2 regions of the Faecalibacterium sp. BIOML-A4 genome follow, and region 1 is predicted to be linked to the other one. Evidence: a T-box and tRNA genes for the amino acid it is inferred to sense, from the RefSeq annotation. Region 1 holds a T-box; the other holds one or more tRNA genes.
The links. A T-box is a leader RNA that pairs with one kind of tRNA and senses whether it is charged. The one in region 1 lies ahead of tyrS (tyrosine--tRNA ligase), so its partner is inferred to be a tRNA-Tyr.
Positions count from the first base shown of each region.

Region 1 (14,762 bases):
TCTTGATGTTGATGATACCGCCCCAGGTGTTCAAGTGGCCGTGGCGTGCATTACGGCTGGGCATCACGCAGTCAAACAGATCCACGCCGCGGGAAACTGCCTCAATGATATTGCCGGGGGTGCCAACGCCCATCAGGTAGCGGATCTTATCCTTGGGCATGTGGGGCTCCACCTGACTGATCATTTCATACATCACCTCGGTGGGCTCGCCCACAGCCAGACCGCCGATGGCGTAACCGTCCAGATCAAGGTCTGCGATCTGCTTCATGTGCTCCACACGCAGATCCGCAAAGGTGCAGCCCTGATTGATGCCAAACAGCAGCTGATCGGGATTCACGGAAATGCCCTCGTGCTTCAGGCGGGCCATTTCAATCTTACAGCGTTTCAGCCAACGGGTCGTTCGTTCGCAGCTGGCCTTGGAATAATCGTGCTGTGCGGGGTTCTCTACGCACTCGTCAAAGGCCATGGCGATGGTAGAACCAAGGTTTGCCTGGATCTGCATGCTCTCTTCCGGTCCCATAAAGATGCGGTGGCCGTCCAGATGGGAGGCAAAGGTCACGCCCTCTTCGGTGATCTTGCGCAGCTTTGCCAGACTGAATACCTGAAATCCACCGCTGTCGGTCAGAATGGGGCCGTTCCAGCGGGTAAATTTGTGCAGACCGCCCATATCGGCTACCAGCTTGTCGCCGGGGCGCAGATGCAGGTGGTAGGTGTTGCACAGCATGACCTGTGCGCCAATGTCTTTCAGGTCCTGAGCAGACAACCCGCCCTTGATGGCACCGGCGGTAGCCACGTTCTGAAAAGCGGGCGTCTGCACCGTGCCGTGCACGGTCTTGAACTCGCCCCGCCGGGCGTCGTGTTCCTGCTTGAGCAGCTTATAGGTCGTCAAAGAAGGCATAGTTTTTGTTCCTTTCTGTGCACGGAAAACAGCCGTGCGATCTTCATGAAAAAGCCCGGGATCAGGCTCATCAACAACAGAATAGCGGGAAAAATAATCAAAGAATCAGCATTGCATCGCCAAAAGAGAAGAATCTATAACGTTCCTCCACAGCCACCTTATAGGCTGCCATGGTCTTTTCGTAGCCATACAGGGCCGACACCAGCATGATAAGGGTGCTTTCCGGCAGGTGGAAGTTGGTGATCAGGCCGTCGATGCAGTTGAACTTCACGCCTGGATACAGGAAGATAGAAGTGTTGCCGCTGCAGGCGCGGATCTCGCCGTACTTTGCGGCAACGGCTTCCAGCGTGCGGCAGCTGGTAGTGCCCACTGCGATCACACGGTGACCGGCAGCCTTGGTATCGCGGATCATCTGCGCGGTCTTTTCATCGATGCAGTACCATTCGCTGTGCATTTTGTGATCCGCGATCTCGTCCTCCTGTACAGGGCGGAAGGTACCCAGACCCACATGCAGGGTCACTTCGGCAATGTTCACGCCCTTGGCGCGGATGGTATCCATCAGCTCCGGCGTGAAATGAAGACCGGCCGTAGGGGCTGCAGCACTGCCAAGCTCCTTGGCATAGACGGTCTGGTACTGGCTCTGATCCTCCAACTGCTTGGTGATATAGGGCGGCAAAGGCATTTTGCCAAATTCGTCCAGCTTTTCATAAAGGGTCTCGGTATCGTAATAGAATGTAACGTACTTGTTGCCGTCCTCCATGGTCTCGTCCACCACGGCGGTCAGACTGCCGTCACCAAAGCTCACCTTCGTGCCGGGCTGCATCCGCTTGCCGGGCTTTGCAAGGCACTCCCACTGGTCGCCCTTGACCTGACGCAGCAAAAGCAGCTCACACACAGCACCGGTGGGCTGCTTGACGCCCACGATGCGGGCAGGCAGGACCTTGGAATTGTTTACCACCAGCAGGTCGCCCGGCTCTAAAAATTCCGGCAGATCGTGGAAGATCTTGTGCTGGATGCTGTCGTCTTTCTGGCTCAGCACCATCAGCCGTGCAGAGTCTCTGGGGTCAGCCGGCTCCTGTGCAATGAGTTCTTTGGGTAAATCATACCAAAAATCTTTTTTTAACATAGCGTGCAATTTGCCTTTCCGATGATTGACACGGACACCGTATCAATGATATCATAAAATCTGTATAAACAGTATCTATTATATTGCATCGCTGTCCGGTTTGCAAGCCGTGAATCTATGTAATAGAAATATTTATTGAGTTCGCTTTCACGAAAGGAAAGGTGCTGGAAATGGAAAAACAGTATAAAGTGGGTATCGTAGGTGCGACTGGTATGGTCGGTCAGCGTTTTGTGACGCTGCTGGAAAATCACCCCTGGTTCAAGCTGACCGTTCTGGCTGCATCCGGCCGCAGCGCCGGCAAGACCTATGAGGAAGCTGTCGGTCCCCGCTGGGCCATGACCTCCCCCATGCCGGAAAGTGTCAAGAAGATGGTAGTTTTGGATGCATCCAAGGTGGAAGAGGTTGCTTCTCAGGTGGATTTTATCTTCTGTGCAGTCAACATGCCCAAGGATGAGATCAAGGCTCTGGAAGAGGCCTATGCAAAGGCTGAGTGCCCGGTGGTGTCCAACAACAGTGCAAACCGCTTTACCCCGGATGTGCCCATGGTGGTGCCCGAGATCAACGCCGACCACATCGAGATCATCCCCGCACAGCGCAAGCGTCTGGGCACCAAGCGCGGCTTTATTGCCGTCAAGTCCAACTGCAGCCTGCAGAGCTATGTTCCCGCCCTGCACCCGTTGATGAAGGATTTTGGTGTCAGCAAGGCTCTGGTGTGCACCTATCAGGCCATTTCCGGTGCAGGTAAGACCTTTGACCGTATGCCCGAGATCGTGGACAACGTGATTCCCTACATCGGCGGCGAGGAAGAAAAGAGCGAGCGCGAGCCGCTCAAGCTGTGGGGCCACATTGAGGGCGACCATATCGTGAACGCCGAAAAGCCGGTGATCACCGCACAGTGCTTCCGCGTGCCTGTCTCCGACGGCCACACCGCTGCCGTGTTTGTAAGCTTTGAGAAGAAGCCCACCAAGGAGCAGATTTTGGAGGCATGGGCAAACTTCCGCGGCCCCGCACAGGAGCTTGACCTGCCCAGCGCACCCAAGCAGTTCCTGCATTACTTCACCGAGCCGGATCGTCCGCAGCCCAAGCTGGACCGCAACACCGAGAACGGCATGGCTGTGTGCATCGGCCGCCTGCGCGAGGACACCCTGTTTGATTACAAGTTTGCCTGCATGAGCCACAACACCCTGCGCGGTGCTGCAGGCGGCGGCGTTCTGCTGGCAGAGCTGCTGGCCGCAAAGGGCTATTTCGACTAAGTATATTTTGCGCAAAAGCGCATACAAAGGAGTTTTAGGCTATGAAGAATCCTGTCTTTACCGGCGCGGGTGTTGCCATTATCACCCCGATGTACGAGGACGGAAGCATCAACTTTGACGAGCTGGGCCGCATTATTGAGGATCAGATCGTGCACCATACCGATGCCATCATCATCTGCGGCACCACCGGCGAGTGCTCTACTATGACCGATGAGGAGCAGCTTGCCGCCATCAAGTATACGGTGGATGTTGTCAACCACCGCGTGCCCGTCATTGCAGGCGCTGGCTCCAACGATACCGACCACGGCTGCGCACTGGCCGCAAAGTCTGCCGAATGCGGCGCAGACGCTCTGCTGATGGTGACTCCCTATTACAACAAGACCACGCAGGCTGGTCTGGTTGCTCACTTTACCGCCATGGCTGAGGCCGGAGGCATCCCGGTGATCATGTACAACGTGCCTTCCCGCACCGGCCTGAACATTGCCCCGGAGACTGCTCTGGAACTGAGCAAGCATCCTCTGATCAACGGCATCAAGGAAGCTTCCGGCAACATCTCTCAGGTAGCCAAGATCGCACAGCTGTGCGGCGACGAGCTGAACATTTATTCCGGCAACGACGATCAGGTGGTTCCCCTGCTGGCTCTGGGCGGCAAGGGCGTGATCAGCGTCGTGTCCAATGTCAAGCCGGAGCTGGTGCACAACTGCTGCAAGGCATTCTTTGACGGCGATACCGCAAAGGCCCGTGAGCTGCAGCTGGAAATGCTGCCGCTGGCTGATGCGCTGTTCTGTGAAGTGAATCCCATCCCGGTGAAGTACGCCATGAATGTGCTGGGCTGGGAAGCTGGCGAGTGCCGTCTGCCTCTGGTAGAGCCGAGCGAGGCCCACAAGGAGCAGATTGAAAAGGCTCTGCGTGCAGAGGGTCTTATTACAGAATAAGTTTTTGGCTGCAAAATGCCCGGCGGAGCGCTCTGTCCGGGCATTTTGCGATATGCCGATATGCAAAACGGGCAGGAAAGGATAAAAATTATGACGGATATTGTGATTCAGGGCATCGGCGGCCGCATGGGCCATGTGCTGTGTGATATGATCGCACAGCGCGAGGACTGCCGCGTGATCGCAGGCATCGACCTGAAGGATGGCGAACAGAACGGCATCCCTGTGTATGACAGCCTGGAAAAGCTGGACGGAAAGGGCGATGTGATCATCGATTTCAGCTCTCCGGCCGCTGTGGAAAAGGCTCTGCCCTACTGTGAAGCTCACAAGCTGCCCATCGTGGTGTGCACCACCGGCCTTTCGGAAGAGCTGCAGCTCAAGGTGGTGCAGCTATCCCGCACGGTGCCGGTGTTCAAGAGCGCTAATATGTCCATGGGCATCAATGTGCTGTCGGAGCTGTGCAAGCGCGCTTCGGCTATTCTGGGTGTGAACTACGATGTTGAGATCGTGGAGCAGCACCACCACAACAAGCTGGATGCACCCAGCGGCACCGCTCTGATGCTGGCCGATGCCATCAACGAGCAGAATAATGGCGAATATCACTATGTGTATGATCGTTCTTCTGTCCGTCAAAAGCGCGACCCGAAGGAAATTGGTATCAGTTCCGTGCGCGGCGGCAGCATCGTGGGTGATCACGAAGTGCTGTTCTGCGGCCCGGACGAGGTGATCACTCTCAAGCACACCGCTTACTCTCGCAATATTTTTGCAAACGGCGCTGTGAATGCAGCAGTTTACCTTGCAAAAAAGGAGCCGGGCCTGTACAATATGGGTGATATGATCGCTGCACTTTAAAAAGCCTGATTGCTCTGCTTTTGGCAGAAACATGGTGGAAGGATGTGGACGCGGATGAACAAACAATCCCCGCAACAGCACCGGCGCAGACCGACTGCAAAACGCCGCGCCAAAAGGCAGGCTTTCTGGACAGCCGGAGCGATGCTGATCGTATTTCTGTTCTGCCTGCCATTGCTGCCAAAGTTCTTTCTGCAGGAAAGCATACCGACGGCAGAACCGGTGAGCACGGAAAGCTCTTCTGCAGGTTCTGCCACTGTATCACAGCCGGAAGAAGCAGAGCCTGCGCCAGAGCCGGAACCGCAGCCGCTGGTTCAGACTGTCCGCTTTTCTGCAACAGGAGATAATCTGATCCACGCTCCCATTTATAAGCAGGCGCAGCGCCGCGCTTCCGGAGAGGAAGCTTACAGTTTCGATTACTGTTACGAACATATTGCGCCTTTTTATGCACAGCATGATGTGAACTGGATCAATCAGGAAACGCTCTGCACGGATGAATTGGAGCCATCCTCCTACCCATGCTTTTCTACGCCGGGCGATTGCGCCCGTGCGCTTTACCGGGCGGGTGTGCGGGTGTTCAGCCTGTCCAATAACCACACCTACGATAAAGGCGCTTCCGGCATTGCCGCTACCCTGCGCTTCTGGGGCAGTATGCCGGAGGATGTTGTAACGATCGGTTTGTGGAAGGGAGAAAGCGACTACGGTCATGTCCCGCTGCAGACTGTCAATGGTGTAACGATCGCATATCTTTCCTACACAGAGCATACCAATGGCATCCCGCAGAACAGCTCCATGCAGGCCAATGTGATCTATACCAGCCAGACCGATGTGATCGAGCAGCAGGTAAAAGCGGCACGTCAGCTTGCAGATTTTGTGGTGGTGGGTGTGCACTGGGGCGTAGAAAACAGCCATGCCATCGCAGATCCGCAGCGAACTCTGGCGCAGAACCTTGCAGACTGGGGTGCAGACTTGATCATTGGCACCCACCCGCATGTGCTGCAAAATGCACAGTGGCTGACTGCAGCAGACGGCAGGCAGGTGTTCACGGCCTATTCTCTGGGCAATTTTATCAGCACGCAGGAAAAGCCCAATCAGCTGGTCGGCGCAATTTTATCGGTTCAGCTTGAAAAAACGACCGAACCGGACGGCACTGTCCGTTGCAGCGTGCTCTCTCCCAGACTTCTGCCGACGGTGACCCACTATGATGCAGGCAAATCCAATGTGCGTACCTACCTGTTCCGCGATTATACCGAAGCCCTTACAAAGGCCCACGGAGTACGGAAGGCGTATCCAGATTTCAGCCTGGAAATGATTCAGTCCATTGCCCGGGAAAATATCGACCCGGAGTTTTTGCAGCTTACCTGAATATTTTTGTATTGTTGAAGCCCGCCTTTCGGGCAGAACGGAGGATCCTTATGTACGGAGTATCGAAGATCAATATTGAGCCGAGCCTCATGATGATCAGTGTGCAGGATGTAGAGTTCAAGGGCAACAGCCTCGCACGTTACCTGCAGATCTTTGCAGATAACGGTGTGGTCGTAGATATGATCAGCCAGAGTGCACCCCATGGCACCACCATTGATTTCAGCTTTACCGCTTCCAGCAGTGATCTTCCGCTGGTGATGAAGGCTATTTCCGTTGCAAATCTGGACAAGGATGCCAAGGCTTCTCCGCTGATCAGCGTGGGTTATTCCAAGCTGAACCTGTTTGGTGAAGAAATGGTCACCAGCTGCGGCGTAGCTGCCCGTGCACTGAATTCTCTGGCAATGGCCGGCATTGAAGTACTGCTTATCACCACCAGCGATTTGGATATTTCCCTGCTGGTCCACGCAGAGAATGAGGATGCAGCTTACGAAGCATTGAAGAAGGCTTACGAGCTGTAAATTCTGCAAGCAAGCGAGCAATCCTCCATCAAGTGAAAAAATGCCGGTGCACTCCAAAACAGAGTACACCGGCATTTTCATGTTCAATATTTTTACAGAGTGACCTTGTGGTAGATCTTCTTGCCCTTCTTGATCACAATACCCTTTGCCAGCTGCTCAGCAGTGAAGCCAACGGTGGGAGCGGCTACCTTCTCGCCATCCACCAGAACACCGCCCTGCACGACTAGACGGCGTGCCTCGCCGTTGGATGCTGCCAGACCAGCCTTGACCATCAGGGTCAGGATGCCGATGGAGCCATCGGTCAGGTCGGCCTCGGTCAGCTGAGTAGAAGGCATGTGCTCGGTATCCATTGCGCTGCCGCTGAACAGTGCGCGGGCAGCATTCTGGGCCTTTTCGGCCTCTTCTTTGCCATGGACCATGCTGGTCAGCTCGTAAGCCAGAATCTCCTTAGCTTCGTTCAGGCGCTGATCCTTCCATGTGCTCATCTCGTCGATCTGCTCCAGCGGCAGGAAGGTGAGCATACGGATGCACTTCATCACATCGGCATCGCCCACATTGCGCCAGTACTGGTAAAACTCGAATGGACTGGTCTTGTTGGGATCCAGCCAGACGGCATTGCCGGCGGTCTTGCCCATCTTCTTGCCCTGAGAGTCGGTCAGCAGGGTGATGGTCATAGCATAAGCGTCCTTGCCCAGCTTGCGGCGGATCAGCTCGGTGCCGCCCAGCATGTTGCTCCACTGGTCGTCGCCGCCGAACTGCATGTTGCAGCCGTAGTGCTGGAACATGTAGTAGAAGTCGTAGCTCTGCATGATCATGTAGTTGAACTCGAGGAAGGACAGGCCCTTCTCCATGCGCTGCTCGTAGCACTTGGCGCGCAGCATGTTGTTCACGGAGAAGCAGGCACCCACATCACGCAGCAGTTCCACGTAGTTCAGGTTCAGCAGCCAGTCTGCATTGTTCAGCATCAGTGCCTTACCCTCAGAGAAGTCGATGAACTTTTCCATCTGCTTTTTGAAGCATGCGGCATTGTGGGCGATATCCTCTTTGGTCAGCATCTTGCGCATGTCGGTACGGCCGGAGGGGTCGCCGATCATGGTAGTGCCGCCGCCGATCAGGGCAATAGGCTTGTTGCCTGCCATCTGCAGGCGCTTCATCAGGGTCAGGGCCATAAAGTGGCCTGCGGTCAGGCTGTCGGCAGTGCAGTCAAAGCCGATGTAAAAGGTTGCCTTGCCATTGTTGATCAGGTCGATGATCTCTTCATCGGTGATCTGGGCTACCAGGCCGCGGGCCTTGAGTTCTTCATACAGAGTCATGATTTTTTCCTCCTGTTTGTGGGCAGAGGGAAAAATAAAACACCCCCTGCCAAAAATGAATTTGGCAGAGGGCGAGAAAATTCGCGGTACCACCTCTGTTTGCCGCTTCCTCACAGAAACGACCTCACGAGTGCACACCCCAGAGTAGAGAGACACTCCTGCGTTTGTAACGCTCGCACGCGGCACAGCCTACTAACCTGAACGGCATTCAGCCTGCAGCTCCGGGAGGTACTTCCCCTGCTGCTCTGCGGCCCCTTACACCAACCGGGGTTTCTCTGGGCAGAACACTTCAAGGTACTTGTTCCCTTCATCGCCATTAACAAGGACTACTTTATCACAATGCTTCGGGCTTGTCAACCCCTTATCTGCAGCGGCTTATTTTGGCTTATTTTGCGCCAAGACCCAGCATTTCGCGGGCATTGGCACGCGAAAGCTCGGTAACGTGGTCGCCGGAGATCAGCCGGGCCAGTGCTTCCACCCTGCCCTCCTCATCCACCGGATGGATCTCGGTATAGGTGCGGTCATTGGCTACATTTTTCTGAATCAGCAGATGGCAGTCCGCCAGTGCAGCAATCTGGGCTGTATGGGTGATGCACAAGATCTGGTGGCCCTGTGCGCTCTGGCGCAGTACCTCACCAATACGCCCGGCGGCTTTGCCAGAAACACCGCTGTCGATCTCATCATAGATCACGGTAGGCACGGCATCCTTATCGGCCATTGCATTTTTGATGGCCAGCGTGATGCGGCTCAGCTCGCCGCCGGAAGCAATTTTTGCAAGGGGTTTGGGCGCCTCACCGGGGTTTGTGGAAATGTAGAACTCGATGCTGTCCTGCCCATGGCTTGCCAGCGGGCCGCGGGTATGGCGCAGTGTCATGCGCACGCCCGGCATGTTCAGAAAATCCAGCGTGCCGGAAATACGCTTGTTCAGCTCTTCAAAAGCGCGCAGGCGCGTCTGGGTCAGTGCTTCTGCCTTTTCACGGGCCAGCGCATAAAGGCGGAGCTTTTCTGCCTGCAGGTGGTCATGCCGCTCCTGCGAGGACTGGATGCGCTCCAGTTCTTCCCTTGCATTCTGTCCAAAAGCGATCACGTCTTCTACCGTATCACCATATTTGCGCTTGAGCTTGTAGATCAGATCCAGACGCTGCTCAATCTCGTCCAGCTCCGCATCGTTGGTATCATAGGAATCCAGCCGACCGATCAAATCTGCGGCAACATCCTTTGCATTGTAATACAGATCCAGCAGCTGACTGGATGCACCGGCAAGTGCATCATCCAGCTGCGCGGCAGCATCCACTGCATTGGATGCCTCACCCAGCAGATCGACTGCGCCGGAGGCCTCGTCATCGCCCGAAAGCAATGCATAGCTCTGTGCGATCTTATCCCGGATGGCAGATGCATTGGCAAGGATCTTGCGGCGGCTTTCCAGCGTCTGTTCCTCTCCGGCGGTCAGTCCGGCATCCTCGATCTCCTGCACCTGATAGCTCAACAGATCAATCCTGCGCTGCTTTTCGGCTTCGTCGGTGATCATGGCATCCAGCTCCCGCTTGATGCGCACAAGCTCCCGGTACAGGACATAATAGTCCTGAAACTCCACGCTGTTCTGCGCATAATCATCCAGAATGCCCAGATGTCTTGCCGGGTTCAGAAGGCCCACAGAGTCGTGCTGACCGTTGATATTGATAAGTCCTCCGCACAGCTCCCGCAGAACCGCAGCCGTTGCAGGCATTCCGTTGATGCGGCAGGTGCTTTTGCCCTCGGCTGTGATCTCGCGGCTGAGCATCAGTGCATCCGAGCGCTCGTAGCCCGCCTTCTCAAGGCTGTCCAGTACCGTACCGGGCACCTCCTCAAAGGCTGCACGGATCACCGCCTTGGAGGCCCCTGTGCGCACAAGATCCTTTGAAGTGCGGTTTCCCAGGATCGCATTGATGGAATCGATCAGGATCGACTTGCCGGCACCAGTCTCACCGGTAAGAACATTCAGGCCCGGCTTGAAATGTACTTCAGCCTTCTGGATCACAGCAACATTTTCAATTTGCAGGCTGCTCAGCATATCTTTTCTCCCGCGTTATTTTTATCCAATGTGTCTCGTCAGTTCCGAGCAGATCGTTTTTGCATCACGCTCCGACCGTGCAACGATCAGGAACGTGTCGTCGCCCGAAAGCGTGCCGACCACATTTTTCCACTGCAATGCGTCAAAAACCTCGCATGCGGCGTTGGCCATGCCAGAATAGCACTTTACCAGCACAACATGTCCGGCGTAATCTACCCCCAGCACGGATTCATGAAAGATCGTTTCAAACCTTCCCTGCGTTTTGGGGTTGAAGCTTTCGTTCCGGCTGGAGACATAGCGATACCCCTCTGCCGTGGCAGCTTTTACCAAACACAGCTCCCGGATATCGCGGGAAACGGTGGCTTGTGTTACCTCGAATCCCTCTTTGGAAAGGTGATCCAGCAGAACTTCCTGCCGGCTGATCGGGTGTTCCTGCACAAGCCGGAGAATCACCTGCTGACGTTCTCCCTTGCTTTTTACATCTTCCTTACGGCTGCGCGCCATCGTAAACTCGCCTCCCCTTTATCGTCTGCTGCGAAGCTTCTGGTCAATGGCCTGGAACTGATCTGCTTTTCCGAAGGTGATCAGCTTTACCACCTGATCGGAGAGCCTTACTTCAGCCGTTGCGCCGGCCTTGAGCGGACAGCCAGCTCTGCCATCGCAGCTGATAAACACTTCATCATCGGCAACCTGTCCCACACAGATATTCAGCTTGCGCTCCTGCGCAAACACCATGGCCGGGCTGGCCAGACTGTGCGGGCAGATAGGCGTTACAACAACGCCCTTCGTCTGGGAATCCAGGATCGGCCCGCCCGCCGCCAGCGAATACGCTGTGGAGCCGGTGGGCGTTGCAACGATCACACCGTCCCCACGGTAGTGCTCTACTAAAATATCATCGCAGTAAATGCTGAAATCAATCGCCTGCTGCAGGCGGCCCTTTGTGACCACCACGTCATTCAGGGCGTGGCCCTCCCAGCCATCGTGGCCAAGAACGCGGACATACAGAAGCATCCGGTTGTCTACGCTGAACTCTCCCCGTGCAACAGCGGAGAGCTTGGCTTCCATCTCGCTGACTTCGCAGGTAGCCAGAAAACCACAGCGTCCCAGATTGATGCCCAAGATCGGCTTTGCGTACCGAAGCGAAAGATTTGCCTCATGCAGAATGGTGCCGTCGCCGCCAATGGTCAGGATCACATCTGCCTGCTCAAGGCATTCCTCCAGCGGCAGATAAACCACTCCGGCCGTGCTGCAGCTTGTGCGTGGCTGTTCACACATCAGAACAGCTGCACCATGGTTCATTAGAATCTGCGCCGCGCGCAGTGCAATCTCGTTGGCAGAGGTCTTGCCGGGATTCGGCGAAATATAGATCGTCATGCGGGAAGCTCCTTTTTCTGGTCTGATGGCAGAGCCGCTCAGCGGTCCAGCGTGCTGTGGCTTGCCGCCACCACCTGCTCTGCAACGCTGTCGTCCAGCACGGAAGGTTCACCGCTCTTCTGCACGAACATCAGGTATTCAATGTTGCCCTCAGGTCCCTTTACCGGGCTGAAATCCAATCCGCGTACAGCAAAACCGTTTGCAGCAGCATAGCCCATAGCATTGTGCAGCACTTCACGGTGGGTAGCAGGGTCGCGCACCACACCGTTCTTGCCAACCTTTTCGCGTCCAGCTTCAAACTGCGGCTTGACCAGACAAACGCCCATGGCATCCGGCGTTGTGATTGCCTGTGCCACCGGGAAAATATGGTGCAGCGAGATAAACGAGACATCCACACTGAAAAACTCGATCTGCTCGGCAAGATCCTCCGGTTTGACATTGCGGATGTTCGTGCGCTCCATGTTCACTACGCGCTCGTCTGTGCGCAGGCTCCATGCAAGCTGTCCATAGCCGACATCCACCGCATAAACCTTGACGGCACCGTTCTGCAGCATACAATCCGTAAAGCCGCCGGTAGATGCTCCAATGTCCATGCAGACCTTGCCATTGGGTGTAAGCGGGAAACACTTCATAGCTTTTTCCAGCTTCAGGCCGCCGCGGCTGACATAGCCAATGTCGTGCCCGCGCACTTCCACCTTGGCATCTTCCTTGATCATCTCTCCGGCCTTATCCACCTTTTGCTCATTGACAAAAACGATGCCGGACATGATCAGCGCCTTTGCGCGCTCACGGCTCTGTGTCAGACCATGCTGAACAAGATATTGGTCCAATCGAATCTTCACAGTAAATTTTCTCCTTTCGTCACGGCCATCTGCACGGCCTGTACAAGATGCGCTGCATCCAGACCGGTTGCCTGTTTGATCTGTGCCACACTGGCATGCGGAAGACACGCGTTCCGCACCGCACAATGGATAAAGCGCCCATTCCATCCGTTTTGCTGCAAAGCATATTCCAGATGTTCACCAATGCTTCCGTTTGCAATGCATTCTTCCGCAAACAGGATTATTTTATATTTCGACAGATCAGCGACCATTTTGCATGTAAAGGGATACAGCTTTACAGCTTTCATCACATCACACGCAATACTTTTCTGCTGTAATTCGCGTTCTGCCTGCAAAAGGTCGGCCAGTTCGTCGGCGTAACTCACCAGAACGATTGTTGCATCATCCGCCTTGCGCAGGAAATCATAATCTTCGCCGGTGCAGCCAAATTCCGCCAGAGCTGCATCCTGCCCACCGCGGGGATAACGAATTGCCCGTGGGCCATGGAAGCGGTCACTCAACAGCTGCTGCAGCCAGTAATTCAGTTCCTGATAATTGGAAGGCGCATACAGCGGCATTCCAAGCTGGCTCAGGAAAGCGGGATCGTAAATGCCCTGATGCGTTTCGCCATCCGCTGGGACAAAACCGGCGCGATCGATGGCAAAAACTACATTTTCCCGCAGCAGATTTACGTCGTGGATGATCTGGTCATAGGAACGCTGCAGGAAGGTGGAATAAATGCATACCACCGGCAGCATGCCCTGACTTGCAAGCCCGGCAGCAAAGGTCACAGCGTGCTGCTCTGCCATACCGACATCAAAAAAACGCTCCGGGTGGCTGTGTGCAAAAAACTGCAGGCCGGTGCCATACTTCATTGCAGCAGTGATGGCGCAGATATTCGGGTTCCGGTCGCCTTCCGTCACAAGAGCATTGCCAAATACCGTCGAGAACGATTCCTTTGGTGCCACCTCCGGGTCAGGCATTCCATCCGGATCAAATGCCGACACGCCGTGATAGTTGCCGGGGTTTACCTCGGCCGGCTGATAGCCCTTGCCCTTTTTTGTGATCACGTGCAGAAAATGTGGCCCTTGCCGGTTGCGGATGGTGCGCAGTGTGCGTTCTAGCTCTTCCACGTTGTGGCCATCCACCGGCCCGATGTACTGGAAGCCCATATCCTCGAACATGGTAGAGTGGTACATTGCCCGACGCAAAAGCGTCTTGCACTCGGTGATATTTTTTTTCAGTGGAGCGCCCACCAGCGGTACTCCATCCAAAAAGCTGCGCACATTATCCTTGGCATCAAAATAGGCCGTGGTCGTGCGCAAATGAGTCAGATAGCGGGCAAGTGCACCGACATTTTTAGAAATGGACATCTTGTTGTCGTTCAGGATCACAAGAAGGTTGTCCAGCTGTTCAATGTTGTTCATGCCCTCGTAGACCATGCCGCCGGTAAAGGCACCATCGCCGATCACCGCGACCACAAGCCCTGCTTCATGATGCAGCTTTTTGGCCCACGCCATGCCGATCGCAAGCGAAAGCGCCGTGTTTCCGTGCCCGGCAATGAATGCATCGTGTTCACTCTCGTTTGGGTTCGGGAAACCGGAGATTCCGTCGAGCTGACGCAGCTTATCAAACTGTCCGCGCCGACCCGTAAGGATCTTGTGTGTGTAGCACTGGTGACCGACATCAAACACGATTTTGTCCTGTGGTGTATCCAGAACACGGTGCAGCGCAACGGTAAGCTCTACCACGCCAAGGTTTGAGGCAAGATGGCCGCCCGTCTTGGAAATATTCTCCAGCAGAAACTGGCGGATCTCCGCGCACAGCTGTTTCACCTGCTGTTCATTCAGTTGCTTTAAATCTCTGGGCTGATTGATGCTGTCCAGCAGCAATGCTCCCATAAATCACACGTCCTTCAAATGAAGATTTTCTGTTGCTGCAGTGCGTTCCTGCGTGAAAAAAGAATGCCTCAAGCCAGCGGATACAGGAAGCCGACGGCTGCGCCAACCAGTACGCCTGCCACGACCTGCAGCGGCGTATGGCCGACCATCTCCTTCAGATGCATGTTCTGCAGGAAAGGAGCATTCTTCTCGCTCACTTCGATCCACTGATCGATCATCTGGTTCAGGACCTTGGCCTGCTCGCCAGTCTCATGCCGCACGCCCATGGCATCGTGCATGGTAATGATTGCCACCACGCTTGCCACTGCAAAAATGGCAGAGTCAACACCCACACAGCGTCCGGTTGCAATGACCATGGCACA
Region 1 covers NZ_WKZG01000005.1:42,804-57,565, forward strand. Annotated here, with positions in the region: gene tgt (tRNA guanosine(34) transglycosylase Tgt) at 1-898, opposite strand, end outside; gene queA (tRNA preQ1(34) S-adenosylmethionine ribosyltransferase-isomerase QueA) at 996-2,024, opposite strand; gene asd (aspartate-semialdehyde dehydrogenase) at 2,195-3,277, shown strand; gene dapA (4-hydroxy-tetrahydrodipicolinate synthase) at 3,319-4,212, shown strand; gene dapB (4-hydroxy-tetrahydrodipicolinate reductase) at 4,303-5,061, shown strand; gene GKG34_RS04775 (CapA family protein) at 5,116-6,423, shown strand; gene GKG34_RS04780 (ACT domain-containing protein) at 6,474-6,941, shown strand; gene tyrS (tyrosine--tRNA ligase) at 7,034-8,254, opposite strand; T-box leader at 8,319-8,574, opposite strand; gene recN (DNA repair protein RecN) at 8,640-10,304, opposite strand; gene GKG34_RS04795 (arginine repressor ArgR) at 10,326-10,808, opposite strand; gene GKG34_RS04800 (NAD(+)/NADH kinase) at 10,827-11,678, opposite strand; gene GKG34_RS04805 (TlyA family RNA methyltransferase) at 11,717-12,520, opposite strand; gene dxs (1-deoxy-D-xylulose-5-phosphate synthase) at 12,517-14,400, opposite strand; gene GKG34_RS04815 (divergent PAP2 family protein) at 14,469-14,762, opposite strand, start outside.

Region 2 (14,762 bases), on a different contig from region 1:
GATGGCAGCGCCGTGAGCATCACGGTGGCAAAGCTCATCTGCGGCGACGGCTCCTGCTTTGATGGCACAGGCCTGAGCGTGGATGTGGAGCGTGCCCTCAGTGCCGAAGAGACCACGAATTTCTACGATTATACCCCCGAGGATGACCCGCAGATCCAGCGTGCGGTCAGCGCAGCACAGCAGCTGAGCGGTACCACGACTCTGGGCGGTGTCAACGAAGCAGCTTCTTCGACTGCTGCTTCCGAAGAGGCCGACAGCGCTGCCACTGAGCCGGAGAACGCTTCTTCTGAGGAAACGGCTTCCTCCACCGAAGCAGAAGCCGGCGGCGAAGCAGCATCCAGCGCAGAATAAAGGGTAAAACCGGCAGAAATGCTGCATGGGCTTCTTTTTGTAAAAAGGAAACCGGTTTATTGCGGTGCTGTTTGCCGTATTGATCCCTTCTCGTGAAAATGCAACCCAGCCAGACCCGCAGGTTTGGCTGGGTTGCCATATTATAATAATATTTCCGCTGAATATGCCCAAAGCGACGCGGAGGGCATTCAAATCGTACTATGAAAAAGGATGGAATCTATGCCCGAACTGACCGACCTCTCGGTGATCCGCGCCCTGTGTGAAAAATACGATTTTGCACTCTCCAAGGGTTTTGGACAGAACTTTATCATCAATCCGGGTCTGCCGCCCAAGATCGTGGATGCCAGCGGCGTGGATAAGCGCTATGGTGTCATTGAGATCGGCCCCGGCATCGGTGTGCTGACCCGGGAACTGGCAAAGCGCGCCGCCAAGGTGGTGTCCATTGAAGTGGACGAACGCCTGCCGCCGCTGCTGGCCGAAACGATGGCCGGAGTGGACAATTTTAAACTGGTATTACAGGATGTACTGAAAGTTGACCTGAAGGCTCTTATTGCGGAAGAGTTCCCCGGTATGCCGGTGGCTGTGTGCGCTAACCTGCCCTACTACATCACCAGTCCCATCGTCATGAAACTGCTGGGCGACCGCCTGCCCATTGAAAGCCTGACCGTCATGGTACAGAAGGAAGCTGCCGACCGTCTGGCTGCTGCGCCCGGCACCCGTGCATCCAGCGCCATCAGCTGCGCGGTGAGCTACTATGCCACCTCCAAAATGATGTTCACCGCTGCGCCCGGCAGTTTTTACCCGGCCCCCAAGGTGACCAGCGCCGTGGTGCGCATGGAGATCCGTCCGCAGCCCGCTGTGCAGGTGGAGGACGAAGAAGGCTATTTTGCGCTGGTGCGTGCCGCCTTCGGACAGCGCCGCAAAACGGCTGCAAACGCCATTGCCAGCGGCCTGGGGATGCCCAAGGACGCGGTGACAGCCGCCATTGAAGCCGCCGGTTTTGATGCCCGCATCCGCCCGGAAGCCCTCACACTGGAGGATTTTGCAAAGATCCAGCAGGCCCTTGCCCGCTGAAGCAGCCCGCTGCTCAAAAAAGAATACAACAGACTTTGAACCCCACAGGAGCCGTCCGCGGTTCCTGTGGGGTTTTTATGATAATAGAATCGAATGGTTCGATTTTATTATCGATGTATTGCGTTGAAAATTCCTGGTATCAAAACGTGATACAACAGAAAAGAATGCTAAAAGCAGACGAAAGTATGAACTGATGGCAATGGCACCTCATTTGTTAAACGGTATAGTATACTGCTTGGGGAATGGGTTGTTTTTTTGCGCGCCAAGAAGATATTGACAAGCCGCGCGTTTTTTGGTATTCTATCAAAAGACCGCTTGGTCCATGCTGGTGTGGCGCAATGGCAGCGCAACTGATTTGTAATCAGTGGGTTGCAGGTTCAACTCCTGTCACCAGCTCCAAAAAGCCGCTCAGGAACGTTGATTTCTGGGCGGCTTTTGCTTTTGTGTTTTTGCTTTCGGCACAAAAATCCAAAAATTCCGCAAAAGATGTTGACAAACTACCATCCGGGTGGTAATATATACAGGCAATCCATGGACTGCAAAAACTGAATATGGGCGTGTTCCCGAGTGGCCAATGGGGACAGACTGTAAATCTGCTGCTTTCAGCTTCGGTGGTTCGAATCCACCCGCGCCCACCAAAAAACCTCAACGTATGCAAGTACGCTGAGGTTTTTGTTTTGCTGCAAAGCCAGACTCACTGGGCGGGTGGATTCGAACAGCATCGGCCCGCCGAATAGTCCGGAGGGCAAAAAAGCCCCTGCGGGGCTTTTTTAGATGCGCGGCTCGCGACATCCACCCGCGCCCACCAAAAGGACCAGCGTAGAAATTACGCTGGTTTTTTGTTTTGCCCGGCATCTTAAGTCTCACTCTCGAGGGTGGATTCGAACAGCTGCGGCGATGTCGTTGAAGACGGCGCAAAAACAACCCCGATGGACCGTCAGGTTCACCGGGGCTGCTGCTATACCATGATTTTGTTGACGTTAACATTTTCGTGATGCCGCGAAAACATCACATGTAGACCTTCTGGCTGCGCACCTGCGCTTCGATCAAAAGAGCTGCTTCCCCGTGGGGGCTATGCACATGCAGGATATCTGTTTGTGCCGCCGTTACTCTTCCGCTGCAGCTTTGGATTCGTTCACAAAGGCGGCGATCTTATCCACCTGAATTTCGGCAACGGCACGGCCGGTCTCGTAGACGCGGCGCAGCTGGACCGGATCGCGCTCCATGGAGCCGATCTCCAGCGGGATGGGCGGGCGGATGACGAACGCCTTGCCGGTCTGCTCCAGCATGGCAATGTGATCCAGCGTTTCGTTGTAGCGTTCGTGACGGTCGGCAACGGCTTCCACGAAAGCGGGGTAGCGCAGGTAGCGTGCCCGGATGGCGGGCAGCATCTTGTTCTTCTTTTTCACAAAGCCCTTGGGTTGGGTCAGCACAATGAGGTTGCGTTTGTAGCCGATGGACTCGAAGAACCGCACGGGGATGGAATCGGCAATGCCGCCGTCCAGCAGCTGATAATGGCCGATCTTTACGATCTTGGCCGCCAGCGGCATGGAAGCGGATGCCTGCATCCACTGGATATCCTCGGCATCGCCGGTGCGGCACTTGTGATAGATGGGGTCGCCGGTACGCACATCGGTGCACACCACAAAAAAGTCCATGGGGTTCTCTGCAAATGCCTTTGCGTCGAACACGTCCAGCTTTTCCGGCACGGTGTGGTAGCAGAACTGCTCACTGTACAGGTTGCCGGTGCGCAGCAGGTTGCCGAAGCTTGCGTAGCGCTTATCGTTGCAATACTGGGTGTTGTAGCGGATCACACGGCCGATCTGATGGGACTTGTAGTTGCAGCCGAACACCGCACCGGCCGAAACGCCAATGGCACCATCCAGCACGATGTCATGCTCCATCAATACATCCAGAACACCGGCGGTAAACATGCCGCGCATGGCACCGCCTTCCAGCACAAGACCCGTTTTCATATATGCTCTCCCCTCCTGTGTGCCGGTGCACAGATGCCGGACACACCTTATATTAACTACAGTATACTCGAATCTGTAAAAAGTACAAGAGCGGAAAACCTATAAATTTATCAAGAAAACCTCTTGCCAAAGGAAAGAGCATCCGGTATACTAGGTGAAATAAAAAGAGAAATATGCGCTGCAAACGCATGGGCATGGAAAAAATCAGGTTGGAGGAATTGCTGCACTATGAAGATGCTGGAAGATCGTATTCGCAAAGATGGTATCGTACGCGAGGGCAATGTGCTCAAGGTGGATAGCTTTATCAACCACCAGATGGACATTCCGCTGTTCCGGGAGATGGCAAAGGAGTGGAAGCGCCTGTTTGCAGGCAAGCCCATCAACAAGGTGCTCACCATCGAGGCCAGCGGCATTGGCATTGCAGCCATCGTGGCCAGCGAGTTCAACGTGCCGGTGGTATTTGCCAAAAAGTCCATGAGCATCAATCTGGACTACAACAACTACGAAACCAAGATCCAGTCCTTCACCCACAAAAAGATCTACAATGTGATCGTCTCCAAAAAGTTCCTCACCCCGGAAGACCATGTGCTGATCATTGACGATTTCCTTGCCAACGGCTGCGCTCTGATGGGCCTGCTGGATCTGGCCAAGGAAGCCGGCGCCACAGTGGAGGGCATCGGCATTGCTGTGGAAAAGGGCTTCCAGCAGGGCGGCGAGCTGATCCGCAGCAAGGGCATCCAGCTGGAGAGCCTTGCCATTGTGGAGTCCATGAACAGCGAGACCGGCGAGATCGTCTTCCGCGAGCAGCCGCAGCAGAATTAAACAAAAAACATTGCAGCCCCGGGAAAGTCGGAAGACCTTTCCGGGGCCGTTTTTTGCTTATGCCCCGTCAAAGCTGTCACCGTCGGCGGGCAGGTCGGCAGCGGTCTGGGCGGGATCGGTTTCGGTTTCCGGTTCCACGGCGCGGGGCACGCCCTTGTACACCAGCGTCTGTTCCAGAACCTCGGCGCACACCGGGGCCGAAAGGCTGCCGCCGGCAGTCGTCCAGCTGTGGGGTTCGTCCAAGCACACCAGACACAAAAACTGCGGGTCGTCGATGGGAGCCACGGCCACAAAGCTGGCAATACGGGCTTTTTCGTCGGCGCTGTCCAGCTTCTGGCTGGTGCCGCTCTTGCCGCCCACCCGGTAGCCTTGGATGCGGGCATTGCGCCCGCCGCCGTAGAGCACCACGGCTTCCATCATCTCACGCATGGTTTCAGAAGTTTCCGGTTTGATCACCTGCCGCCTGCACACCGGCTCTGTGTGCTGCAGAATGCTGCCGTCCGGGTTCAGGATATCGCTGACAAGATAAGGCTGCATCAGCCTGCCGCCGTTCACCACAGCGCACACGGCTGCGGCCATTTCCATATAGGAGATTTTGCTGCTCTGGCCGAAGGCGCAGGAGGCCAGCTCCACCGGCCCCATGCGGTCGGCGGTGTAGTACAGACTCTTTTTTGGTTCGGCGGGCAGATCGACCCCGGTTGGCTCCCGCAGGCCGAAAGCGGCAAAGTAATCGCAGAAGGCTTCCTTGCCCAGCCGCGCGCCGATCTGGATAAAGCTCTGGTTGCAGGAATTTTCCAGCGCCTGGGTCACGGTCTGGCTGCCGTGGCGCTTGTGGTTGGCGCAGTGGAACCGTGTGCCCGCCACCGAGATGGACTCGCCGCAGTAAAAGGTGGAGTTTTTGCTCACAGCCCCGGCATCCAGCGCGGCGGCGCAGGTGATGAGCTTGAACACGCTGCCCGGCTCGTACAGGTCGCTGACGGCCTTGTTGCGCCACTGGGTCTGCTGGGCCAGCTGCAGGGCAGCAGCGCGCTCGCTGCCGGTAAGGGCATCCACGGCCTTGCGGGCGGCTGCATCGTAGATCACGCGCGGCTGGTTCGGGTCGTAGGCGGGCGTGGTGGACATGGCCAGCACGGCCCCGGTGTTCACGTCCATCACGATGCCCACGGCGCGCGCCGCCACATGATGCTCCTTGACCGCATAATCCAGCGCGTTTTCAAGGTAATGCTGGATGTTGGCATCGACAGTCAGCCGCAGGCCGCTGCCTTCCAAGGGCACTTTTTCGGTCTCGTAGCTTTGCTCCAGTGTGTAGCCCCAAGCGTTGACGGCGGTGAGCACCACACCATTCTGCCCGGTGAGCACATCGTTATATTTCAGCTCCAGCCCGCTCACACCGGCGTTGTCTACATTGGTAAAGCCCAGCACGCTGGCCAGAAATTCCCCCTCCGGGTACCAGCGCTTGGAGTCCTGATTGATGCGGATGCCGGTGATGCCGTTCTCTTCACAAAAATCCCGCACGCGGTCGGCGGTGTCGCGCTCCACGCGGTAGCGCAAAAGGCAGTCGTTGGAGGTGCGGTCGCTGAATTTTTCCAGCAGCTTCGCTTCGTCCAGCTCCAATATTTCCGCAAGGCCCTGTGCGGCAAGGCTGAGCTTTTCCTCCGGCATCTCGCGCGGGGAGGCCCGCAATGTCCAGCAGCTGCTGTTGGCGGCAAGCAGTACACCGTCGGCGCTGTAGATACGGCCCCGGTCGGCAGGCACCACAGTATCGCGCAATTGCTGGCCGAGGGCGCGGTTCGTATACCAGCCGCCCGCAAACAGCTGCAGATACGCCAGCCGCGCGGCCAGCCCCGCAAAGCAGACGCAGCACATCAACGCGGCCACCAGCCGTGCCCGGGCACGGAATGTCCGTTCCGGCAGGGTGCGCAAGGGGCGCGGCTCCGGTTTTGGCATGGCAGGCACCTCTCTTTCAAATGGAATGTATGCGCCGGTGCGCTGGGTCTATGACTAACCGGCACCGCCGCCGCGTACAATAAAGGAACGGAGGTGATACGGATGCACAAAGCTGCTGCCCATGCAAAGCGCGGCCTGCCGCTGCGGCATCTGCCGGCCATGGACCTGCCGTTTTTGGTGCTGGTGCTCACGCTGGTGGGCTTTGGCCTTGTAATGCTGGGCAGTGCCAGCAGTGCAGTGGCGCTGTACCGGCGGGGCGATGCTTTTGCCTACCTGCGGCCGCAGCTGCTGTATGCTGCGCTGGGCATCGGGGCCATGTGGATGGCAAGCCGGGTGGACTACCATATTTACCACAAGCTGGCATGGCCGCTGCTGGCGCTTTCAATGGTACTGCTGACGGCGGTGCTGTTCATGCCGGAGTACAACGGCTGCAAGCGCTGGCTGGTGCTGCCGGGCCTGGGCACACTGCAGCCCAGCGAGATCGCCAAATTTGCGGTGGTGCTGGTGTTTGCGCATATCATTGCGCTCAACCACGACCGCATGGGCAGCTTTGCGGTGGGGGTGCTGCCCTTTGCACTGGTGCTGGGAGCGGTGGCCGTGCTCATGCTGCTGGAACCGCACCTCTCCGGCACCGTGCTCATTTTGGGCATCGGCGCGGTGCTCATGTTCGTGGGCGGCACCGGCCTCAAGTGGTTCGTGCTGGCCGGGGCGGGCGGTGCAGCGGCCATTGGAGCTGCCATCATCATTATGCCGGACCTTGTGCCCTACGCGGCCAGCCGTCTCAGCTCATGGCTGGACCCCTTTGCCGATCCGCTGGGCGACGGCCACCAGACCATCCAGAGCCTGTATGCCATCGGCTCCGGGGGCGCGGCGGGCCTTGGCCTTGGCAGCAGCCGCCAGAAGCACCTGTTCGTGCCCGAACCGCAGAACGACTTCATCTTTTCCATCCTGTGCGAGGAGCTTGGCTTTGTGGGAGCCTGCGCGGTGATCCTGCTGTTTGCGCTGCTGCTGTGGCGGGGCATCACGCTGGCGGCGCATGCACCGGATCGGTTCGGTGCGCTGCTGGTAGTGGGCTTTGTGGTGCAGGTGGCCCTGCAGGCAGTGTTGAATATGGCGGTAGTCACCAACACCATCCCCAATACCGGCATCAGCCTGCCGTTTTTTTCCTCCGGCGGCACCAGTCTGATGATGCTGCTGGGCGAAATGGGCATCGTGCTGTCAGTGTCCCGCGGGGAGACATAAAACCGGGCGCTCCCTGCCATAAAACGACAGCATCCGCTGCCGGTGCAGCCACAAATGACCGGACAAACAAATGACACAACCGCAGACAAAATAAACAAAAAGCCTTCGCGCCGCATAGCATGAGGTATCTTTTGCGGAACGGGGGCTTTTTGCATGGGCGGAGATCTTATCATCACAGGCGGCATGCCGCTGAACGGCACAGTACACATCCCGGCAGCCAAAAACAGCGTGCTGCCGCTGCTGGCAGCGGCCCTTTTGTGCAATGGCACGGTGCGTTTTCTGCAGGTGCCGCATCTTGCGGATGTGGACACCAGCGTGGAGCTTTTGCAGGGTGCGGGCTGCACGGCCCGCTGGCAGGGCAGCGACATCACGGTGCAGGGCGTGCCTTCCACCTGCCGCCTTGCGCCGGAAGCCGCCGCGCGGATGCGGGCATCCATTTTGTTCTGCGCACCGCTTCTGGCGCGGCTTGGCCGGGTGGAAACGGTGTTGCCCGGCGGGTGCCGCATTGGTGCAAGGCCGGTGGACCTGCACCTTTCCGGCCTTGCGCAGATGGGCGTGCACTGCCGGGAGGAGGGGGCAAGGCTGATCCTGACAGCGCCTGCCGGGCTGCACGGTGCGGACATCACACTTGGGTTCCCCAGCGTGGGTGCTACCGAGACCCTGCTTCTGGCAGCAGCTGCGGCGCAGGGCGAGACGGTCCTGCGCGGGGCCGCACGAGAACCGGAGATCAGCGATCTGGCAGCATTCCTGAACCGCTGCGGCGGCTGTGTACAGGGCGCGGGCACCAGCACCATCCGGGTGCAGGGCAGACGAATGCTGTATAGCTGCAGCTTTGCGCCCATGGCCGACCGCATCGTGGCATCCACCCTTGCCTGTGCCTGCGCGGCGGCAGGAGGCCGGGTGGAACTGACCGGCTGCAGGCCGGAGACCTATGCACCGCTGCTGGAAATTCTGGCACAAATGGGCTGCAGGGTAGAAACAGGGCCGGAAAGTGCGGTCATTACCCGGCTGGGCGCGCTGCACGGCGCGGGCAGAGTGTTTACCGGGGTATACCCGGCACTGGCAACAGACGCAGCGCCGCTGCTTGCTGCTGCCATGCTTGCCGCCGACAGCGCCAGCAGCATCGAGGATGTGGTGTTTGAGCGGAGATTCGGCTGTGCAGAGGGTTTTGCGGCTTTTGGAGCCGCTGTGCAGGTGCAGGGACGCACACTGGACATCCGGCCGGTGCGGCAGCTGCAGGGCGCGTGTACACGGGCTGCGGACCTGCGCGGAGGCGCGGCACTGGTGGTGGCCGCGCTGGCGGCAAGGGGACAGAGCCGCATTACCGACACCGGTTACATCGACCGTGGATATGCCGGTTTTGCACAGATGCTGGCGGAACTTGGTGCCCAAATTGAGCGGGAAATGCCGCGGGAAAGCGCCAGCGAGAAAAAAACACCTTCAAAAAAGCAAAATTGACTTGCATTCAGGGCAAAAAGATGATACGATACAGTTATATAAGTGTAAGCAGATAATTTCTGTGCGCTATGCGCAGTTTTACGATAAAATCCGATGGAGGACAAAGTTATGGCACTCATGCTCGATGAAGAAATGGACGAAAACGTTACGACGATCAAGGTGATCGGCGTGGGCGGCGGCGGCGGCAACGCTGTCAACCGCATGGTCAGCGACGGCCTGCAGGGCGTCGAATTTATCGCAATGAACACCGACCAGCAGGCTCTGGCCAAGAACCACGCTGCCACCAAGGTGCAGCTGGGTTCCAAGCTGACCAAGGGCCGCGGTGCCGGTGCAGACCCCGAGATCGGCCAGCGCGCCGCTGAAGAGAGCAAGGACGAGATCGCAAATGCGCTCAAGGGTTCCCAGATGGTGTTTATCACTGCCGGTATGGGCGGCGGCACCGGCACCGGTGCAGCACCCGTTGTGGCCGAGGTGGCACATGATCTGGGCATCCTGACCGTTGGCATCGTCACCAAGCCCTTCTCCTTTGAGGGCAAGCGCAAGATGGGTCTGGCAGAGCAGGGCATTGCAAACCTGCTCATGCATGTGGACAGTCTGATCGTCATTCCCAATGAGCGCCTGAAGATGATCAGTCAGGAAAAGATCACCCTGATGAATGCCTTCCAGGCAGCTGATAACGTGCTGCGTCAGGGCGTTGAGTCCATTTCCGCTCTGATCAATGTGCCTGCCTTCATCAACCTGGACTTCGCCGACGTGCGCTCCATCATGAAGGATGCCGGCTACGCACACATGGGCGTGGGCAGTGCCAAGGGCGCAGGCAAGGCCGAGAACGCCGCAAAGGCTGCCATTTCTTCTCCGCTGCTGGAGACCAGCATTGCCGGTGCACACGGCGTGATCATCAACATCACTTCCAGCCCGGACATCGGTCTGGAGGATGTGGAGACCGCAGCAGGTCTCATTACCCAGAGCGCACATCCCGATGCAAACATCATCTGGGGTACTGCGTTCGACGAGAACCTCTCGGACGAGATGCGTGTGACCGTGGTTGCTACCGGTTTTGACAACAAGAGCGCAAGCGACCTGCGCAGCAGCATCAGCAATGCAATGGGCGGCGCACAGTCCACTCCGTCTGCTGTGTTCAGCAGCGAGACTGCAAGCCCGGCAGCTTCTGCCGCAGGCGGCGCTGCACCGGCACCCACTGCTGAAAAGCCCGTGGAAGAGGACAACAGCGATAATGGCTATTACGACCAGCTGATGGCCATGCTGAACAAGCGCAGATAAAAAGCTGGCCGTCATAAGCAGATCAGGCGTATCGGATGGATCGGAGGGACACCATGGCGCAGGGCAGGCAGCAGAACAATGGTTCGCGGCAGCGCTGTGCCCAGTCTGCCGCGGCAAAGGCTCCGGCAGAGCCGCCCAAGGCGGTGTGTGCCCAGCTGGAGCAGATGAACCGAAAGCTGGCAGCGGCCAGTGCGGAAATTTTGCGCTATCAGACCCGTCTGTTTGCCTGTGAACGGCAGATGGCCGCGCTGCGGCAGGAAAATGCCCAGCTGGAAGCGGCCTGTGAGCAGGCGCGGCAGGAGGCTGAGTGCGCGAGCGCTCATGCAGAGCAGCTACGTCAGGAGCTGGCCCGCCATGCGGAAGCTGTGCGGCCTGTGCCGGTTGCGGCGCATACGCCCCCGCAGCCGGAACCATCGGCAGCGCAGAGTCCGCGGCCGGAGCCGGAGGCCGAACAGCCTCCACAGCCCGGGCCAGAGGCTCCGCAGCCTGCTCAGCCGGACTGGAAGCCCCAGACCAGATTGGAGCACCTCTCGGTGGAGCTGATGAACTGGTTCGACGATATGATGGGCGCATGACGGAAAGCTGGATGATCTGCAAAAAAAAGCAGATATAAGTGAAATGAAAAGCTGCTGCAAAGCGCAAAGCTGTTGCAGCAGCTTTTTTTGTGGTCCGGTAGGAAACGGAAGACCCTGCAGCCGGAAGTACAGGAGCGAGGAGCGGTTGAGATGGAACCAAAACAGAAAATACTGATCGTGGATGACTCGGAGATCAACCGCGCCATGCTCAAGGAGATTCTGGGCGAGGGCTACGAATATCTGGAAGCCGAGAACGGCCTGCGCGCGATCGAAATTCTGCGCAGACGCACCGATATCGCGCTGGTGCTGCTGGACCTGATCATGCCGGAAATGGACGGCTTTGATGTGCTGCGGGTGATGCAGTGCTATGCATGGCAGGAGGAAATCCCGGTCATTGTGATCAGCGCGGCAGAGGACAACCGAAGCGTCGAGCGCGCCTATGATATGGGCGTGGCCGATTACATCCGCCGCCCGTTCGAGCGGGTCATGGTGCTGCGCCGGGTGAAGAATGCGCTCATGCTTTACGCAAAGCAGAAGCGCCTTACCCGCCTTGTGACCGATCAGGTGTACGAAAAAGAGCACAACGGTGTGCTGATGATCAGCATTCTGAGCCATGTGGTGGAGTTCCGCAACAGCGAGAGCGGCCAGCATGTGCTGCACATCCGCACCCTGACCGACCTGCTCCTGCATCAGCTGGTGCAGAAGACGGACCGTTACCAGCTGGATGAGAGTGATATCTCGCTGATCAGCACAGCATCGGCGCTGCACGATATCGGCAAAATCATGATCCCGGAAGAAATCCTGAACAAGCCCGGCCGCCTGACCGAGGAAGAGTACGCCACCATCAAGACTCACACCACCGAGGGTGCCAGGATCCTGAAGGGGCTTGCCATCGGGCAGGACGAACCGCTGGTAAAGGTGGCACACGCTATCTGCCGCTGGCACCACGAGCGGTGGGACGGCGGCGGCTACCCGGACAGGCTCAAGGGCGACGAGATCCCCATTGCAGCACAGGTGGTGGCACTGGCCGATGTGTACGACGCACTGACCAGCGAGCGCTGTTATAAGCAGTCCTACAGCCACGAAAAGGCCGTTGACATGATCCTGCACGGCGAGTGCGGCAGCTTCAATCCGCTGCTGATGGAATGCCTGAAAGAATCCTCGGAGTTGCTGCGCACAGAGCTGCAGCGCTCGGAGTATGACCGCGGTTTCCGCCACGAGACCCGCCGCCTTTCGGAGGAGATCCTGCACCGCGAAGCTCTGCCCCGTGAGGATCGTGCCCAGCGCCTGCTGGATCTGGAACGGGAGCGCACCGCTTTTTATGCCGAGCAGCGCGGCGGTATTCAGTTCGATTACGATATACTCAGCGGCAGCGTGACCGTGGTGAACCGCTACGAGGATCCGGTCAACCGAACCCAGAAGCTGGACTTTGATAAGGGCATGGGCCTGACATTTCTCTCCGGCAAGGACCGCCGCAAGCTGCTGGATGCCATTGCAGCCGCAACGCCGGAAGAGCCGGATGCCGCATTCTCGGTGCTGATCGCGGTGGATCAGGAATACCGGCTGCACCGGCTGGTGATGCACACCATGTGGAGCCGCGCCGGTGTGCGCCACTGCGTAAGCGTGGTGGGCCAGATCACAGATGACCATGCCCGCCTGCAGGAGCTGATGCTGGGCGATGTGAACAGCGACCAGCCGGAAGCACTGCTGGAACGCCTGAAGGGCATTTTTGACATCGTGCGTCTGGTGGACCCGGAAAGCACCAAGGTGCTGAGCCTGGGCAAGGATGGCCGGCTGACCGAGATGCCCGGCATCTGCCACATGGTGTGGAACAAATCGGGCCGGTGCGAAAACTGCATTTCCAGTAAGGCCCTTGCCCGCAAGGAATCCCTGAACAAGATCGAGTTCAAGGACGATCAGGCTTATTTTGTCATGGCAAAGTATGTGGAAGTGGGTGGACGCGGCTGCGTGCTGGAAATGGTGTCCAAGCTTTCGGACGGACGCTGGCTGGATATGGGCGGCCGCCGGATGCTGCTGGACCGCGGCTCCAACTTTGACCGCAGCGCCTTTGTGGATTCGCTGACCGGGGCATACTCCCGCCAGTACTTCGAGTGCTTCCTTGCGGAGAGCGAACAGGTGGAAGGCGTAGTGATGATCGACGTGGATCACTTCAAGGAGGTCAACGACCGGTTCGGCCATCTGGTGGGTGATAAGGCCCTGCAGAGCGTGGCACAGTCCATCCTGAGCAACCTGCGCCAGACCGATGTGCTGGTGCGCTACGGCGGCGATGAATTTCTGCTGCTGGTGCCGCACATCCGGCCCGGGGAACATGTGATACAGCGCGTGCGGGAGGCTGCGGCCAGTGCCAGAGTGGAAGGCTACCCGGAGCTGGAGCTTTCGGCCAGTGTTGGCGGTGTGTGCGGTGTGCATCCGCTCACCGAGGCCATCCGTCAGGCGGACGCAAAAATGTACCAGAATAAGGCCGAGCGCAAAAATTAAACAAAACAAAGCCCGGACAGGCTGCAGTATCGCACTGCTGTGCCTGTCCGGGTATTTTTGTTTTTTCAGCGCACAGCGCTGGTGCGGTGCTCCATCAGATAGGTGGCTTCCAGATCAGCGATGTGCAGCTTGACGGCAAGGGGATACTTGTCGTAGGCTTCCGAGATGGCAAAGCAGCCGCCCCGGGCCGCATCGTCAAAGCCGCCCATGTGCCAGCGGATGGCAACGGCCTCCTCGACCCGCAGCTTCATGAACCGCTCGATGAGGAATACGCTCTTTTCGCCGTGGCCGTAGGGGAACAGATCCTCCACGCTGTAGCTGGGCACCTTTTCCCACTGGCCGGTGGCTTCGTTTTTCACGTTGCGGGTGCCGGGCTTGTAGTAGTTGGCCTTGCACAGATCGTGCAGCAGTGCACAGATGGCAAAGGTCTCCTCGCTGTCGCCCTCGGTAAAAAAGGTATCGTGCAGTGCATGGTAGACGTTCAGGCTGTGCATGCACAGCCCGCCCTCACAGGCACCGTGGAACCGGGTGGAGGCCGGTGCCGTAAAGAAATCGGTCTTATGGTCCAGCCAGTCCAGCAGCTTTTCGCTGCCGGGGCGGGTGATGTGCTGCTGCCAGATCTGCAAAAACTCTTCGCGGCCGCCCATGCTTACAGCTCCAGCTCGTCCAGAAGGCCCTTGAGGATGGCCATTTCGTCGTGGCTCAGGGAAATGCCCTTGCCCATGCGGGTGCCGTCCGGGGACCAGTCGCGGATGTCGTACTTGGGTTCGCCGTCGTTCCAGCTGATGAGGTTCAGCTGACGCTCCCAGCCGCGGGGACGCTCCGAGAGAACTGCAATGCGCTGAACAACTTCATATTTGATCTCTGCCATGATGCAAAACCTGCCTTTATCTTTGTTTGCTACCATAATAAGGGAAGCGGACGCAGATTTCAACAGGTAGAGCAAAAATAATTTGAAAAATTTTTGTTAGCCGTAAGGTGCATCCTCACGCCAGTCCACAAGGCTCAGCACCTGAGAAGCATCCTCGTCCGGGGCCGGATGGCAGGAATGGGTGTGCTGGTCTGTGCTGAACAGTCCGGGTGCATAGTGGGCCATCACGCTGGTCTGCACATCCCCGGCCAAAAATTCCCGGGCGTTCTTCTGGTAACAGGCGGCCGGGGTGCCGTTGGTCATGGGCACACCCTGCGGGGTGCTGTTTGTGTCCGGGTGCGGGGTCTGGCCCGGTGTTTCGATCTGCGGCGGCACCTGTGTGCCGGGGGCAGCGGGGTCGCCTGGCAGCAAGATATCCGGCTCCCTGCCTAGCGGCGGGCTGCAGCGGGTGCAGCTGTTTTCCGGTGCGGCGGCAGTGCCGGGCTGGTGTTCCAGCTCGTGGCGGATAAAGGGCGTCAAGCTCATTGGAAAATCACCTCCGCCCATAGGATGCCCCGAAAGGACGCAACTTATAAAGTGGCCTGCGGTGTTTCACACGATCAGTTCTACGGTAGAGCCGCCGGTGCGGGCTTTGCGCACCACCACCTGTCGGTCGATGCGGTCTTT
Region 2 covers NZ_WKZG01000003.1:76,453-91,214, reverse strand. Annotated here, with positions in the region: gene GKG34_RS03210 (S41 family peptidase) at 1-351, shown strand, start outside; gene rsmA (16S rRNA (adenine(1518)-N(6)/adenine(1519)-N(6))-dimethyltransferase RsmA) at 571-1,425, shown strand; tRNA gene GKG34_RS03200 (tRNA-Thr) at 1,750-1,824, shown strand; tRNA gene GKG34_RS03195 (tRNA-Tyr) at 1,979-2,063, shown strand; gene GKG34_RS03190 (patatin family protein) at 2,532-3,401, opposite strand; gene GKG34_RS03185 (xanthine phosphoribosyltransferase) at 3,630-4,223, shown strand; gene GKG34_RS03180 (penicillin-binding transpeptidase domain-containing protein) at 4,281-6,170, opposite strand; gene GKG34_RS03175 (putative peptidoglycan glycosyltransferase FtsW) at 6,273-7,412, shown strand; gene GKG34_RS03170 (UDP-N-acetylglucosamine 1-carboxyvinyltransferase) at 7,566-8,870, shown strand; gene ftsZ (cell division protein FtsZ) at 8,979-10,151, shown strand; gene GKG34_RS03160 (hypothetical protein) at 10,187-10,726, shown strand; gene GKG34_RS03155 (diguanylate cyclase) at 10,877-13,225, shown strand; gene GKG34_RS03150 (hydrolase) at 13,291-13,872, opposite strand; gene GKG34_RS03145 (PC4/YdbC family ssDNA-binding protein) at 13,875-14,096, opposite strand; gene GKG34_RS03140 (hypothetical protein) at 14,193-14,621, opposite strand; gene GKG34_RS03135 (SMC family ATPase) at 14,688-14,762, opposite strand, start outside.
Region 2: it has a tRNA-Tyr gene. The T-box ahead of tyrS (tyrosine--tRNA ligase) is inferred to sense a tRNA for this amino acid. The anticodon was not compared.